2 regions of the Streptomyces sp. NPDC051664 genome follow, and region 2 is predicted to be linked to the other one. Evidence: riboswitches for the same ligand, from Rfam matches in the RefSeq annotation. Region 2 holds a riboswitch; the other holds the start of a gene.

Region 1 (7,088 bases), on a different contig from region 2:
ACGTGGTAGCTCGCCCGCGGATCGCGCCGCAGATTCCGCGTCTTCGCCCGGCCATCGGTGATCGAGACGCGGATGATGCGCTCCGCGGGATAGTAGAAGTGATTGACATTGGACAGCTGGGGCCGGCCGTCCCGCTTCAGCGTCACGAGCACCCCGCCGCTCTCTTCGGCGACCAGCCGAAGGAGCGCGTCCTGCTGCGCGTCGATTCCCGTCATGACGAATCCAACGTGCATACCCACCGCAGGATTCCGCGTTCCGCCACTCGCTCATGTCACATCCGGCGGCCGCCGCCCGCCGCATCCGTGACAGCAGCCCGCCGACACCGCTGGACACCGGACAAGGAAACCGGCCCCGACCGCCCGCATGCCGCCCGACCCGCGCCGCACCCCGGTGGACCGGCTCAGGACCGTGCTCGGCGAGAAGCCCCTGATCGAGCCGACGACCATGGTCGCCATGGAGGACCTGCGCTCCCGCACCGATTCCGCACGTGGCCTGACCAGCCAGGGCTTCAAGGAGTGCAAGGCGCCGAGGGCCGCCGCCCGGGGCACGGCTCACACCAGCCGCTGAACAACGATTCAGCAAGGGCCACGTTGACAGGGACGTCCCCGCCTCCCGATACTGACCGACGATTCAGTAAGTCGTTGACCGCGGCGGCCACCCCGGATCGCCGGAGGCGCTCGCTGTGCCCTGGCCCGGACCGCTCCGGGGCCCATCCTGATCACTGATACCGAGGAGACACCCCGATGACGACACCGACGAATCCGACGGCGCCGACGGTGTCCCCGGCCGTTCCGCCCGCCCCGCTGATCTCGCTGACCTGGACGGACCACGTCACCGGACGCCAGGGCCATCTGGTCGTCGACCGACTGGTGCGCGGCGTGTCGAGTGGCGGGCTGCGGATGCGGGCGGGCTGCACGCTCGACGAGGTGGCAGGACTTGCCCGGGGCATGACGATGAAGGAGGCCCTCCACTTCGATGCCGATGACACACAGGCGCGCTACATACCGCTCGGCGGCGCCAAGGGCGGCATCGACTGCGACCCGCGCGACCCGGAGGCGTACGGGGTGCTCGTGCGCTATCTGCGGGCCGTGCGTCCGTATATAGAGAACGTCTGGACGACCGGCGAGGATCTCGGACTCACCCAGGACATCGTCGACCGGGCGGCGGCCGAGGCCGGGCTCGTCTCCTCGATCCAGGCGGTCTATCCGCTCCTCGACGACGAGACGGTGGCCCGGCAGCGGCTCGCCGACGCGTTCACCGTCGAGGTGGACGGCATCGGGCTCGACGAGCTGGTCGGCGGCTGCGGGGTAGCCGAGTCGGCGCTCGCCGCGCTGGACCGGGCAGGCGTCGCGTACACGGAGGCCAGGGTCTCCGTACAGGGGCTCGGCACCATGGGCGGCGCGACGGCACGGTTCCTCGCCCGGGCCGGACTGAGGGTCGTCGCCGTCGCCGACATCAAGGGGACGATCGCCAACCCGGCGGGCCTGGATGTCGAGGCGCTGCTCGCTGCCCGGGACGCCTACGGAACGGTGGACCGCGGTGCGCTACGGGACGGAGACCGGGAGTTGTCCGCCGACGCGTGGCTGACGCAGGAGGCGGAGGTGCTCGTACCGGCAGCGGTCTCGTACGCCGTCGACGCCACGAACCAGGCCCGGATCAGCGCCCGTTGGATCGTCGAGGCGGCGAACATGCCGGTGCTGCCGGAAGCGGAGGCGCTGCTCGCCGAGCGCGGCATCACCGTACTGCCCGACGTGGTCGTCAACTCCGGCACGAACGCATGGTGGTGGTGGACGCTGTTCGGCGACATCGGGGCCGATGCCGAGGAAGCGTTCGGGCACACCCGTCGCTCGATGCGGGCGCTGATCGGCCGGATGCTGGCCCGTGCCGAGGCCGACGGCTCCACTCCCCGGGCGGCGGCCCATGCCCTCGTCGCCGAGCGGCTTCCGGTGATGGCCGAGCGGTTCGGCTGGTACCGATGAACCCGTCAAGCCGCCGGGTCCGCTGAGCCGCCGGACCTCTGCGGGCCACCCAACCGGTCCCGCCTCGCCAAGGTGAAGACGGTCCAGCGCACGCACGGCTACCCGTCCGACCCCAGGGGCATGTACGCCTGCACGACCTGGCATTCGACCTGCCGCGCAAGGACAACTGGTACCGGCTGACCGTCGATGCCACTCGCATGTCACCGGATCCGGTGACATGGATGCTCGGGGCACAGGTGACCAGCGAGTGGCGGTTCCCCTCCGGCCACGAGAAGCCCGCTGCCGCGGCCCGGCTGCTGGACCTCGACTACTCGCTGCCGCTGACCGGCGAGAACGCGGCGGATGCGGGCAAGCCGCTCGACTACACGGTCGGCCTGACCGCACAGGGAGGTCAGCGGGCGCTTCCCATCGCGTCGTTGAAGGTCTGGTACGCGACGGACGGCACCGACTGGAAGCAGGCCACGGCTGCGCGCGGGGCCGACGGCCGGTGGAAGGTCACGGTGCCTGCCGCGGGCACCGCCAAGGTCGACTTGCGGACAACCGTCACGGACACCACCGGTGCGTCGCTGACGGAAACCCTGATCGACGCGTACAACTCGGGCTGCGCCGACATCTGGTGCTGACCGAGGCCTGACAGCTGGAAGCAAGTCGGGGGCGGCCCCCTTGCGGTCCCGCCCCCGACCTGTCGGGGACCCGGGCATTGGTTAGGGTGACGCCGTGGCAAGAGTGCGGTTGAGCGTGGCGGAACGACGCGAGGAGTTGCTGCGTGCTGCCGTCGAGCAGATCGAGGTGCGGGGCGTCGCCGCGGTACGGATCGCCGATGTGGCGTCCGTCCTCGGGGTGAGCAACGCACTCGTGCTCTACCACTTCTCGACGAAGGAGAAGCTGGTCGCGGCCGCCTTCGCGCATGCGGCCGAGGCCGACCTGGCCCATCTGCGCAAGCTCCTCAGCCGCCGCACCAGTGCGGTACGGAGGCTGCGCGCCGCCGTCCGCTGGTACGCGCCGACCGGGCAGGCCAAGGGGTGGCGGCTGTGGATCGAGGGCTGGGCGGCTTCGTTGCGCGATCCGGCGCTGCGCAATGTGGCCGGCGATCTCGACCAGCAGTGGAAGGCCGAACTGGCCGAGGTCCTCGAAGAAGGGGCCGCCGCGGGGGAGTTCCACTGCGACGATCCGATGTCCGTGGCCTGGCGGCTGACCGCGCTGCTGGACGGTCTGGCCGTCCAGATGACGTCGTACGCCGGCCCGCTCTCCCGGGCCACGATGCTGGCGTGGACCGACGAGGCGCTCGCCCGCGAGCTGGGCATCGACCAGGAGACACTGACAGCCTGACCGGCAGTCGCTCCGCTTCCGTCAGCCCCTGACGTCTCGCGTCTTCTCCCCGTCTCCCCAGGTGCCTTCCCATGCCTGCGACCGCCACTACGCTCGGACAGGTAACCCAGATGATGATCAGGTACAGAGTCATTCCGCCCGAGGTGACGGGCCTCGGCGAACAGGCCCGTCCGGCCGAAGTGGACACCGCGCCGGTTACAGCGGCAGCAGGTCGGGCCGCTTCGCCTCGACGTGGTCACCGGAGGACTCGCCGCGCAGCCGCCGTCCGATCCACGGCACCAGATATTCGCGTGCCCAGTGGATGTCGTCGCGCCGCACCTCGAGCGTGCCGCGCTGCGCCTGTGGGGGCCACTCCTGGTCGGGGTCGGCCGGCACATCGAGGGCGAGGACCTGGGCGGCGCGCAGCGCGACCCGGGTGTGTCCCTCGGGCGACAGATGGAGCCGGTCGTCGTCCCAGGCGCGCCGGTCCTGCACGGACCGCAGCGACCACAGGTCGAGGACCGGGCAGTCGTAGCGGTCGGCGATGGACCGCACATGGGCGGTGTAGGTGGCGATCTTGCCGCGCAGATGGCGCAGCACGGGCACGCCGCGGGTGTCGAAGCCGGTCGTGACCATGACGGTGCCGACCGACCGGGTCAGGTCGGCGACCGCGCGCTCGAAGCGTTCGGCCACGTCGTCGGGGTCGGTGCCGGGCCGGATGATGTCATTGCCGCCCGCGCAGAAGCTCACCAGGTCGGGGGCGAGCTGCTTGGCGCGCGGCACCTGTTCCTCGACTATCTGGTCGAGGAGGCGTCCGCGTACGGCGAGATTGGCGTACCGGAAGTTCCCGTGAGCCGAACCGGCGGAACCATCGGTGTTCGTCGCTGCGTCGGGGTCGGGGAGCTGGTCCGCGAGGAGTACAGCGAAACGGTCTGCCCAGCCGACGAAGGTTCCGTCCGGGCCCGGGTCACCGACCCCCTCGGTGAAGCTGTCGCCAATCGCTGCGTACGACCCGATGGCGCCATGCCGGTTGTTGACGCCACGTTGATTTTTTCTCGAATCGTCTGCCACAAGGGCACATCCTGCACTGACGAATGTGACCTACGCGACCGTAATAAGGGGTTGACGGGAGGTGAGATAGACCACCCGGTCAGGTTTTAGTAAAGAGGGAATAAGTGAAGGGGCGGTGCGCCGCCGCGCACCGCCCCATCAACAAGCCGTTCGGATCAGGCCTGACCGGATCCGATCAGACGGAGATTCCGTGTGAAGCCAGGAAGGCGACCGGGTCGATGTCCGAGCCGTACGCGGGGCCGGTGCGGACCTCGAAGTGGAGGTGCGGGCCGGTGACGTTGCCGGTGGCACCGGAGAGGCCGATCTGCTGGCCGACGGAGACGGTCTGGCCCACCGAGACGGAGAGCGCGGACAGGTGGCCGTACTGCGAGTAGTGGCCGTCGGCGTGCTTGACGACGACCTCGTTGCCGTACGCGCCACCCCAGCCGGCGGTGACGACGGTGCCGGAGGTGATCACCTTCACGCTGGTGCCTGTGAAGACCGGGAAGTCGATGCCGGTGTGGCTGCCACTGGACCAGTTGGCACCGGAGGCGCGGTAGTTGGTGGTGTGCTTGCCCGGGACCGGGGAGACGTAGCCGGAGCTGCTGCTCGGGGCGGCCGAAGGGGCGGCCGCGGGCTTGGTGGCCACCGGAGCCTTCGACGGAGCCGGGACGGCCTGCGTGTTGCCGGTGGCCGCGGCGGAGCCGCCGAGGGTCAGCTTCATGCCCGGGACGATCAGGCTCGGGTTGCCGCCGATGACCTCGCGGTTGTCCTGGTACAGCTTCTCCCAGCCACCCTCGACCTTGTTGTCGGTGGCGATCTTCGCCAGGTAGTCGCCGGCGACGACGGAGTACGTCCGGGTCTCGGCCTGCTTCTTCGCGACCGGGGCGGCCGGGGCGGCGGCAGAGTGCGCGGCGGGGGCGGCCTGCTCCGCGGCGTGGGCACCGGTGGCACCGAGCAGCGGGAGGGCGATGACGGCCCCGCCGGCGCCGGCGGCGGCAACGCCACGAGCGATGGTGCTGGACTTCGGACGACGGTGCTTACCCGATATGGGCATGAAGAATTTCCTCTCCGGCGCCTACGAGGTGAGCTGTCGGGTTCGGGCTGGAGATGCCCGGTCGCATGAAGTGCGACTTCACCCCGAGCCGGCCGGATTTCTCCGGTCGGCGGCTTACCTGGTTCCCCCGCTCCTGCCACACGATGAGTGGGTGCGAATTCCGGTCGGCGGCAGGATTAGGCGGTCCGTCCGGATTGACGGTGACCGTAAACGAGTGAGGACGAGCAGAACAAGCCATCGGTTGCGTGCCGGAATCCGCGCCGGGAAATCGGCGCGGAATTCCGGTCACACTCCGTGGATTACGGATCTTGGCTTTCGGCGCGGTGTACGGATTACCCGGCCGCCGCGCCACCACGCACCGTCACGGATATGATCCCGCTCACGAGAGGCCCCTCATCTCCCGCATAAGCAGGACATGTTCTACTAAATGCCTCAATGCGGACATGTCATGAACATCATTCGCGGCGGAGCCTCAGCACCTTCGCGTCCAGGTCCCCCCGCAGGCCGGTGCGCAGGCCGTGATGCAGCAGCACGGAACCGTGGTGGACGGCCCCGGTGTCCAAACAGGTGTAGGTCGCCGTGGGGTCGAGTCCGCGCAGCCGCAGGACCGGCGGCAGCTCCCCGTACCTCTGTGCCTCCAGCCACACGAGCACCACGGTTTCGTCACCGTGCGTGTACTGCACGGCGCTGAGCCCGCCGCGCGGCGCACGCAGCCGGTACAGCGCCCCGTGCTGCACCACCGGGCGGATCTCCTTGTACAGGTCCACCCAGCCCCGGGCCTCGGCGAGCTCTTCGTCGCTCCACTCGGTAAGGTCTCCGCCGACCCCGAGCACCCCGGCCATCGCGCTCACGAAGCGGAAGCGCAGCGAGCTCACCCTGCTGTTGAGCTGGACGTTCGGGCTGTCGGTGACCCAGGCGGCCATCACTCGAGCCGGATGGATCTGCCCGAAGCCCTCCTGGATGGCGAGCCGGTCCAGCGGGTCGGTGTTGTCGGAGGTCCACACCTGGTCGGTACGGGCGAGGATGCCCAGATCGATCCTGCCGCCGCCGCCCGAGCAGGACTCGAAGGCGACACCGGGGTGAGCCGCCCGCAGCCGGTCGATCAGCGCGTACAGCGCATCCACATGCTCGATCCAGAGCTTCTGCGGATACTCCTCGCCCGGCCAGCCCGCATCGGTGAAGCAGCGGTTGAAGTCCCATTTCACATAGTCGATCGGGGCGCTGGAGAGCAGTGAGTCGAGCTGTTCCCACAGATGGTTCTGCACATCGGTCCGGGCCAGATTGAGCACCAGCTGATTACGGAACTCCGTGCAGGTCCGCCCGGGAAAGTGCTGCACCCAGTCAGGGTGCGCGCGGTACAGGTCGCTGTCGGCGTTCACCATCTCCGGTTCGACCCAGATGCCGAACTGCATGCCGAGCGCGTGCACTTCGTCGGCGAGCGGTTTCAGCCCGCCGGGGAAGCGCTCGGGGTTCGGGGTCCAGTCGCCGAGTCCCGCCCGGTCGCTGGTGCGCTGCCCGAACCACGCGTCGTCCACCACGAACAGTTCGACGCCCATCGCTGCGGCGCGCACGGCCAGGGCGCGCTGCTGGTCCTCCGCGACGTCGAAGCCGGTGGCCTCCCAGGAGTTGTAGAGCACCGGCCGCAGGCTTTCGGCGTCCGGAACGACGTGGGCCAGCTGCCAGGCGTGCCAGGC
Region 2 (7,088 bases):
GGGCGGCAGCGGTTGCGGCCCCGGCGAACGCGAGGGTGGCTGCGGTGCGGGCAGCAGAGCCGGTACACGGGCGCTGCTTGGGTTTCCGATGCGCTGCCACGGGGGCGGGGCTCCTTGCTGTCGACTGCCCGTCGGGGCCTACCGGCGGGCCCGCGGAGGTCCGGCGGCGACGCCGGCAGGGGGAGCCGCGCGCCGCCGGACTCTTCGGCGGGGTGACCGGGCCGCCGCCCGGGTGCGGAGCGCCGGTGAAGCCGGTCACCTGGATAGGGACGCTAAACCCGGGGCACGAGGAAGAGTCGTAATGACGGCTATTGCCCGAATTTGGCGCGGCGATGTCATCAAGTGATCGGAGAAAACGCACCAAAGTCAGGCAATTGGTGCAGATATAAGTGAAACACCAAGGAGCCCCCACCTCGCCGGAGAGCGGTGCTATGGCCCCGGCTAGGCTGCGGCCCCATGGACGTACTCATCAATGTCTTCGTCGCGCTGCACATCATCGGTATCGCCGCACTCCTGGGCGGCTTCCTGACCCAGATGAAGGCGATGGGGGCGGGCACGGCCCGCTTCGTCCCGGCGATGCTGCACGGTGCGCTGACCATGCTGGTCACCGGTATCGCACTGGTCGGGCTCAACCAGGCGGACGACCAGCCGGTCAACAACATCAAGATCGGTGTGAAGCTGGCGGTCCTGGTCGTGATCCTCGCGCTGGTGTACGTCAAGCGGGACGAGGAGAAGGTCGAGAAGGGCGCCTTCGCGGCGGTCGGCGGGCTGACGGTCGCCAACATCTTCATCGCGACACTCTGGACCTGAGCCGACCGCTGCCGCCCGGGCCGGTCCCTGTCCTTCATGGCGCGAGCCCCCGCCGGATCCTTCCGGCGGGGGCTCGTTGCTGTCCGGGGCCGCGGCTACGCGGGCCGCACGCTGCCGTAGATCGGCATGTAGTAGATCGACTCCTCGCGGACGTTCGCGCCCGGCTTCGGAGCGTGGATCATCATGCCGTCGCCCTTGTAGATGCCGACGTGGCTGATGTCGTCGTAGAAGAAGACGAGGTCGCCCGGCTGCAGATCCGCCGTCGCGATCCGTGTGCCGATCTCCACCTGGTCCCAGGTGGTACGGGGGATGTCGACGCCTGCCGCCTTCCAGGCGGCCTGGGTCAGCCCCGAGCAGTCGTAAGACGACGGACCCGTCGCGCCCCAGACGTACGGCTTGCCCAACTGGGCGCGGGCGAAGGTGAGGACCTTGTCGGCCTTCGTGGTGGCGCTGCTGTCCGATCCGGTCGCCGTTCCCGTATCGCCGCCCGTTCCGGCCTGCTTCGCGGCCTCCTCGGCCTTGCGGTCCGCCTCGGCCTTGGCGGCTGCCTGCTGACGGGCCAGCTCCTCGGCCTTGCGCTTGGCCTCCGCTTCCTTCTTGCGCTCCAGCGCCGCGAGCCGCGCCTTCTCCTCGGCCGTCAGCTTCGACAGCATCGCGCGGGCCTCGCCCAGCTTCTTCTGGACGTTCTCCTTGCTGGTCCGCAGCGTGGCCTGCGACTCGGTGAGCGTCTCCAGGCTCTTCGTCGCCTCGGCGCGCTTCTTCGACGCCGCGGCCTGCTGCGTACGGAAGTCCGTGACCGCCTTCTGCTGCCGGCCCGCCATCCGTGCCATCAGCTGGTTCTGGTCGAAGTACGACTGCGGGTCGTCGGCCAGGAAGAAGGTGGCGCTCGGTGCGATGGAGCCGGTGCGGTACTGCGCCGCCGCGTAGTTTCCGAGCGTCCTGCGCGCATCGTTCAGCTTGTCGGCACGCTTTGCGACTTCGTCCAGCAGCGCGTCGACCTTGCCCCGCTGTGCGGCGGAGGCCTCCTTCGCCTGGTTGTACTGCTGGGTCGCGGTGCCCGCCTGCCGGTAGAGGTCGTCGACCTTCTTCTGTACGTCCTCGATGCTGGGCTTCGGCGAGGCCGGGGCGGCCGTGGCGCTCTGCGTGGAGAGCAGGGTCACACCCGCCAGGGCGGCCGTCGTGAGCCCGACGGCGGGCGTGGTGGAGCGCACCCGGGTGCGCGGTTTGCGATGCGACGCCAAGGCCGGCATCTCCTTCCGTGGACCGCCTACCGGGTTAGCTGTCGGGTTCGGGCGGAACGGAAGGCTGCCCTACGGTCCGGATGTGTAGATATGGACCGATTCACCCCGGTGATGCGTGTGGGTCCCCGGCTCCGAACTTCCGCGAGGGCAGCCCGGATTCGGCGCGGGAGCCCGCTCGGCGTGGTTCGCCTCAGGGGGTACGGGCCGCCCGACCGAGCACGCTAGCCAACCCGTGGTGCTGCTGTGAAGGTTGATGTTCGATATGCCCGATACATTTTCGTGACCTTGGCGACGGGGATGGGGATGCGGGCCGGGCGACCCCTCCTCCCTTACGCGGTGTGGCTGTGCGCTCTCCGTATGTGCCCGTGCGCCGGGTGCGGTTCGCCATGCGGCCGCACGGTGTCGGTGCGGCGGCCTAGACTCGTCAAGCGATGAGCAGCCTCTTTGACGACAGCTTCCTGGCCGGCCTCCAGCACTCGGAGGAAGAGCCCCCGCCGCCCCCCGAGGACTCCGCACCCGAAGCGGTGCCGGAGAACCTCTTCGCGGGCGTGTTCGACGTGCCCCCGCCGCCCAGGGACGCGTACTACCGGGACGGCGCCCACCGCCCCGTCATCGACGCTGCCGCCCTGCTCGACGGGTTGAACACCGAGCAGCGCGCCGCCGTCGTGCACGCTGGGTCGCCGCTGCTCATCGTCGCCGGGGCCGGCTCCGGCAAGACCCGGGTGCTCACCCACCGCATCGCCCATCTGCTGGCCGAGCGCGGGGTGCACCCCGGCCAGATCCTGGCGATCACCTTCACCAACAAGGCCGCGGGCGAGATGAAGGAGCGCGTCGAGCAGCTCGTCGGACCGCGCGCCAACGCCATGTGGGTCATGACGTTCCACAGCGCCTGCGTACGGATCCTGCGCCGCGAGTCGAAGAAGCTCGGCTTCACCTCGTCGTTCTCGATCTACGACGCCGCCGACTCCAAGCGGCTGATGGCCCTGGTCTGCCGCGATCTGGACCTCGATCCGAAGCGCTTCCCGCCGAAGTCGTTCACGGCGAAGGTCTCGAACCTGAAGAACGAGCTGATCGACGAGGAGACCTTCGCCGGGCAGGCCGCGGACGGCTTCGAGAAGACGCTCGCCCAGGCCTACGCGATGTACCAGTCCCGGCTGCGCGAGGCCAACGCACTGGACTTCGACGACATCATCATGACGACGGTCCACCTGCTCCAGGCGTTCCCCGATGTCGCCGAGCACTACCGCCGCCGCTTCCGGCACGTCCTCGTCGACGAGTACCAGGACACCAACCACGCGCAGTACACGCTCGTACGCGAACTGGTGGGCCCGGCCGGACCGGCCGACGCCCCCGCCGAGCTGTGCGTCGTGGGTGACGCGGACCAGTCGATCTACGCCTTCCGCGGTGCGACCATCCGCAACATCCTCCAGTTCGAGGAGGACTACCCGAACGCGACAACGATCCTGCTGGAGCAGAACTACCGCTCCACGCAGACGATCCTCTCCGCGGCCAACGCGGTCATCGAACGCAACGAGAGCCGCCGCCCCAAGAACCTCTGGACGAACGCGGGCGAGGGCGCCCGGATCACCGGCTATGTCGCCGACACCGAGCACGACGAGGCGCAGTTCGTCGCCGACGAGATCGACCGGCTGACCGACGCGGGCGACGCCAAGGCGGGCGATGTCGCCATCTTCTACCGGACGAACGCACAGTCCCGTGTCTTCGAAGAGATCTTCATCCGCGTCGGCCTGCCCTACAAGGTCGTCGGCGGCGTGCGCTTCTACGAGCGCAAGGAGGTCCGGGACATCCTGGCCTACCTCCGGGTCCTCGCCAACCCCGAGGACACCGTCCCGCTGCGCCGCATTCTGAACGTGCCGAAGCGCGGCATCGGCGACCGCGCCGAGGCGATGATCGACGCCCTGTCGCTGCGCGAGAAGATCACGTTCCCGCAGGCGCTGCGCCGCGTCGACGAGGCGTACGGCATGGCGGCCCGCTCGGCCAACGCCGTCAAGCGGTTCAACACGCTGATGGAGGAGCTGCGCACGATCGTCGAGTCGGGCGCGGGCCCCGCCGTGGTGCTGGAGGCGGTCCTGGAGCGGACCGGCTATCTCGCGGAACTCCAGGCGTCCACCGACCCGCAGGACGAGACCCGCATCGAGAACCTGCAGGAACTCGCCGCCGTCGCGCTAGAGTTCGAGCAGGAACGGGGGGAGTCCGACGCAGGGGAAGGCGCGAGTGCGGGCACGCTCGCCGAATTCCTGGAGAAGGTCGCGCTCGTGGCCGACTCCGACCAGATCCCCGACGAGGACACGGACGGCTCCGGCGTCATCACGCTGATGACACTGCACACCGCGAAGGGTCTCGAATTCCCGGTGGTGTTCCTGACCGGCATGGAGGACGGCGTCTTCCCGCACATGCGCGCGCTGGGACAGGTCAAGGAGCTGGAGGAGGAGCGGCGCCTCGCCTACGTCGGGATCACCCGGGCCCGTGAGCGGCTCTATCTGACCCGGGCGGCGATGCGCAGTGCGTGGGGGCAGCCCTCGTACAACCCGCCGTCGCGGTTCCTCGAGGAGATTCCGGACCGGCATCTGCAGTGGAAGCGGACCGGACCGATGGCGGCCCCGGCCGGACCGACGTCGGGGATCACGTCGTCGCTGTCCTCCTCGCGCTCGCGCTCGGGCCCCTCGGGTTTCGCGACCCGGCGCACCTCGGACAAGCCGACGATCACGCTGGTGGTCGGGGACCGGGTCACGCACGACCAGTTCGGGCTCGGCACGGTGACGGCGGTCGAGGGGATCGGCGACCAGGCGAAGGCGACGGTCGACTTCGGGGACGAACGGCCGAAGAAACTGCTGCTGCGATACGCGCCGGTGGAGAAGCTCTAGGACGCCCCTGGGGCACTGGCGGCGGTGGTGGCGGGCGCGGGGTGCCTGCCACCGGGAGGGCGCCTGCCGCCTCTCGCCGTGGATCCTTGCGGCTGCTCAGGTCGGGTCGAGGCCGTGGCTGCGGAGCCAGGGCAGCGGGTCTATGGCCGCGCCGCCACCGGGCCGGACCTCGAAGTGCAGGTGCGGGCCAGTGGAGTTCCCGGAGTTTCCGGAGAACGCGATGACCTCACCGGCCTTGACCGGGCCCGAGCGGATCTTGGTGCTGCTGAGGTGGCAGTACCAGGTCTCGGTGCCGTCGGCCATGGTGACGATGGCCATGTTCCCGTACGCACTGTTCCACTGGGTGCGTACGGTGCCGTCCGTCGCGGCCATCACCGGAGTGCCGTACGAGACGGGGAAGTCGATGCCTGTGTGCACGGACATCCAGTTGACGCCGGCCTGGCCGAAGTAGGCGCTGAGGCCGTGCTGTGCGACCGGCAGGAGGAACTTGGGCCGCAGAGCCTCCTTGCGCGCGGCCTCCTCCTCCCGCTTCTTCTTCTCGGCCGCCTGCCGCTCCTTCAGGTCGATGCGCTCCTGGGTACGGCTGGCGCGGTCGGCGAAGTTCTCCGCGTCGGCGCTGAGGTTGGCGAGCTGGGTGTCCAGCTTGTTGTTGGCGGCGACCGGCTTGACGGTGCCGGGATCGGCGGCCGCCATCGACGTCGTGTCGTCCTTCTCCTCGCCGCTGCCGAGCCCGCCGACGGAGGCGGCGGCGATACCGGCGACGCTCATCACGCAGGCGGAGGGAACGGCGACGGTGAGGAGTGCGGAACGCTTCGCGGGGGAGCGGCGCCGACTGCGGCTGCCGCCACGGGTGCTGGGGCGGCTTACGGGACGGGGGACGTCGCCGTCGCTGCGGCCCGCCGCGCGGTCCGTGTCGAGGCCGTCGCTGTCCTCGCGGTCAGCGTCGCTGTCGTCGACGATGCCGGTGGCGCCGGGCAGGTCCGTGTCGGGCAGGCTGAACTCGGCGGTGCGGTAGGGCTCGTACGGATCGTAGGAGCCTTGGTCCGCGTACGACTCGTACGACTCATGCGCCTCGTACGGCTCCTGGGCGCCGCGGGCGGTCTGTTCGGGTTCGTACGACTCCTGCGCGGTATGCGCAGTTTGCTGATCGTGCTCGGGCGCGGCGCCGGTGTTCCAGGCGGTGGCGTCGTACGCGCCGGTGTCGTAGGTGGCTGTCCCGGCTGTCGCCCACTGGCCGTCCTGATACCAGCCGTTGGTGTTCCACTGGCCCGACGAATCCGGGGCGCCGCCCTGTGCGGGAATGCCGCCGGCGTCCGGCATCCAGGTCGCGGTGGTGGCGTACTGCTGCGGCTGCTGGGTCCCGTATGCGGCATAGGGGTCGTAGGCGGCGGTCTGATGCGCGCCGGCGTCCCACTGACTTGCGTCGTACTGGCCGTTGTATCCGGCCTGTCCGGCGTCGTAACCGCCGTCGTAACCACCGTTGTGGCCGGTGGTGTCGTACGTGCCGTCGTAGCTGCCCGGGAGGGAGCCGAAGAGCGGGTCGTTGTCGAAGCTGCCCGTGGAGTGGCTGTCGTAACCGACATACCCGGCGTGGGGGTGCTGGTCGTTCACCAACTTCTCTCTCGCCTCGGCAGCAGGACCTGGGGTCTGGGTCCGGTGGGGGATCCCAGGGGGAAAGCAGTGGCCGCGACTGTACCCGTCGGTATGCGACGCCGACAATCTTCGTCAGGTTTTGGCCGCTCAGGAAACGGGCAATCGGCCGCCTTTCGACGGACTGTGCACAGAGCTTTGGCTCTATGTTCGAAACGCGTTCTATTTATGGGCCCGTCCCGGCGGCCCGGAGTGCCCGTGGGCGACTCTCATCGCGGCGTGGCGGCCTTGCGCGGTGAGGATTCCGGTCCTTCTCAGGCCACTGACGCGGTACCCACAAGTCCGGGGGCCGCTTCCGGGGACTCGAGCGCCTGGCGGATCCCGGCGGCGACCGCCGGGTGGACCGGCAGTGCGAGATGGCCGATCCCGCTGACGCGTACGTTCTGGGCATCGAGATCCGGATGGTCGATGCAGGCCGCCTCGGCCGGGACGATCACTTGGTCCAGCTCGCTCCAGAAACTCACGAACCGGGTCCGGCAGCCGGGCGCAGGCCGGCGCAGCT

What was found. A riboswitch is a leader RNA that binds a small molecule or an ion and turns the genes downstream of it on or off. The one in region 2 is predicted to bind cyclic di-AMP.
Region 1: another riboswitch for cyclic di-AMP. It lies ahead of ACIA8E_RS33010 (M23 family metallopeptidase); the one in region 2 lies ahead of ACIA8E_RS16455 (NlpC/P60 family protein).

Annotation. Positions count from the first base shown of each region.
Region 1 covers NZ_JBITCU010000028.1:6,245-13,332, reverse strand. The annotation lists gene ACIA8E_RS33040 (PPOX class F420-dependent oxidoreductase) at 1-215, opposite strand, end outside; gene ACIA8E_RS33035 (hypothetical protein) at 364-567, shown strand; gene ACIA8E_RS33030 (Glu/Leu/Phe/Val dehydrogenase dimerization domain-containing protein) at 744-1,979, shown strand; gene ACIA8E_RS33025 (hypothetical protein) at 2,201-2,602, shown strand; gene ACIA8E_RS33020 (TetR/AcrR family transcriptional regulator) at 2,718-3,308, shown strand; gene ACIA8E_RS33015 (SGNH/GDSL hydrolase family protein) at 3,504-4,358, opposite strand; gene ACIA8E_RS33010 (M23 family metallopeptidase) at 4,534-5,394, opposite strand; cyclic di-AMP (ydaO/yuaA leader) riboswitch at 5,398-5,558, opposite strand; gene ACIA8E_RS33005 (alpha-galactosidase) at 5,850-7,088, opposite strand, start outside.
Region 2 covers NZ_JBITCU010000007.1:232,741-239,828, forward strand. The annotation lists gene ACIA8E_RS16445 (NlpC/P60 family protein) at 1-100, opposite strand, end outside; gene ACIA8E_RS16450 (hypothetical protein) at 457-810, shown strand; gene ACIA8E_RS16455 (NlpC/P60 family protein) at 906-2,060, opposite strand; cyclic di-AMP (ydaO/yuaA leader) riboswitch at 2,059-2,225, opposite strand; gene pcrA (DNA helicase PcrA) at 2,483-4,936, shown strand; gene ACIA8E_RS16465 (M23 family metallopeptidase) at 5,033-6,547, opposite strand; gene ACIA8E_RS16470 (esterase/lipase family protein) at 6,841-7,088, opposite strand, start outside.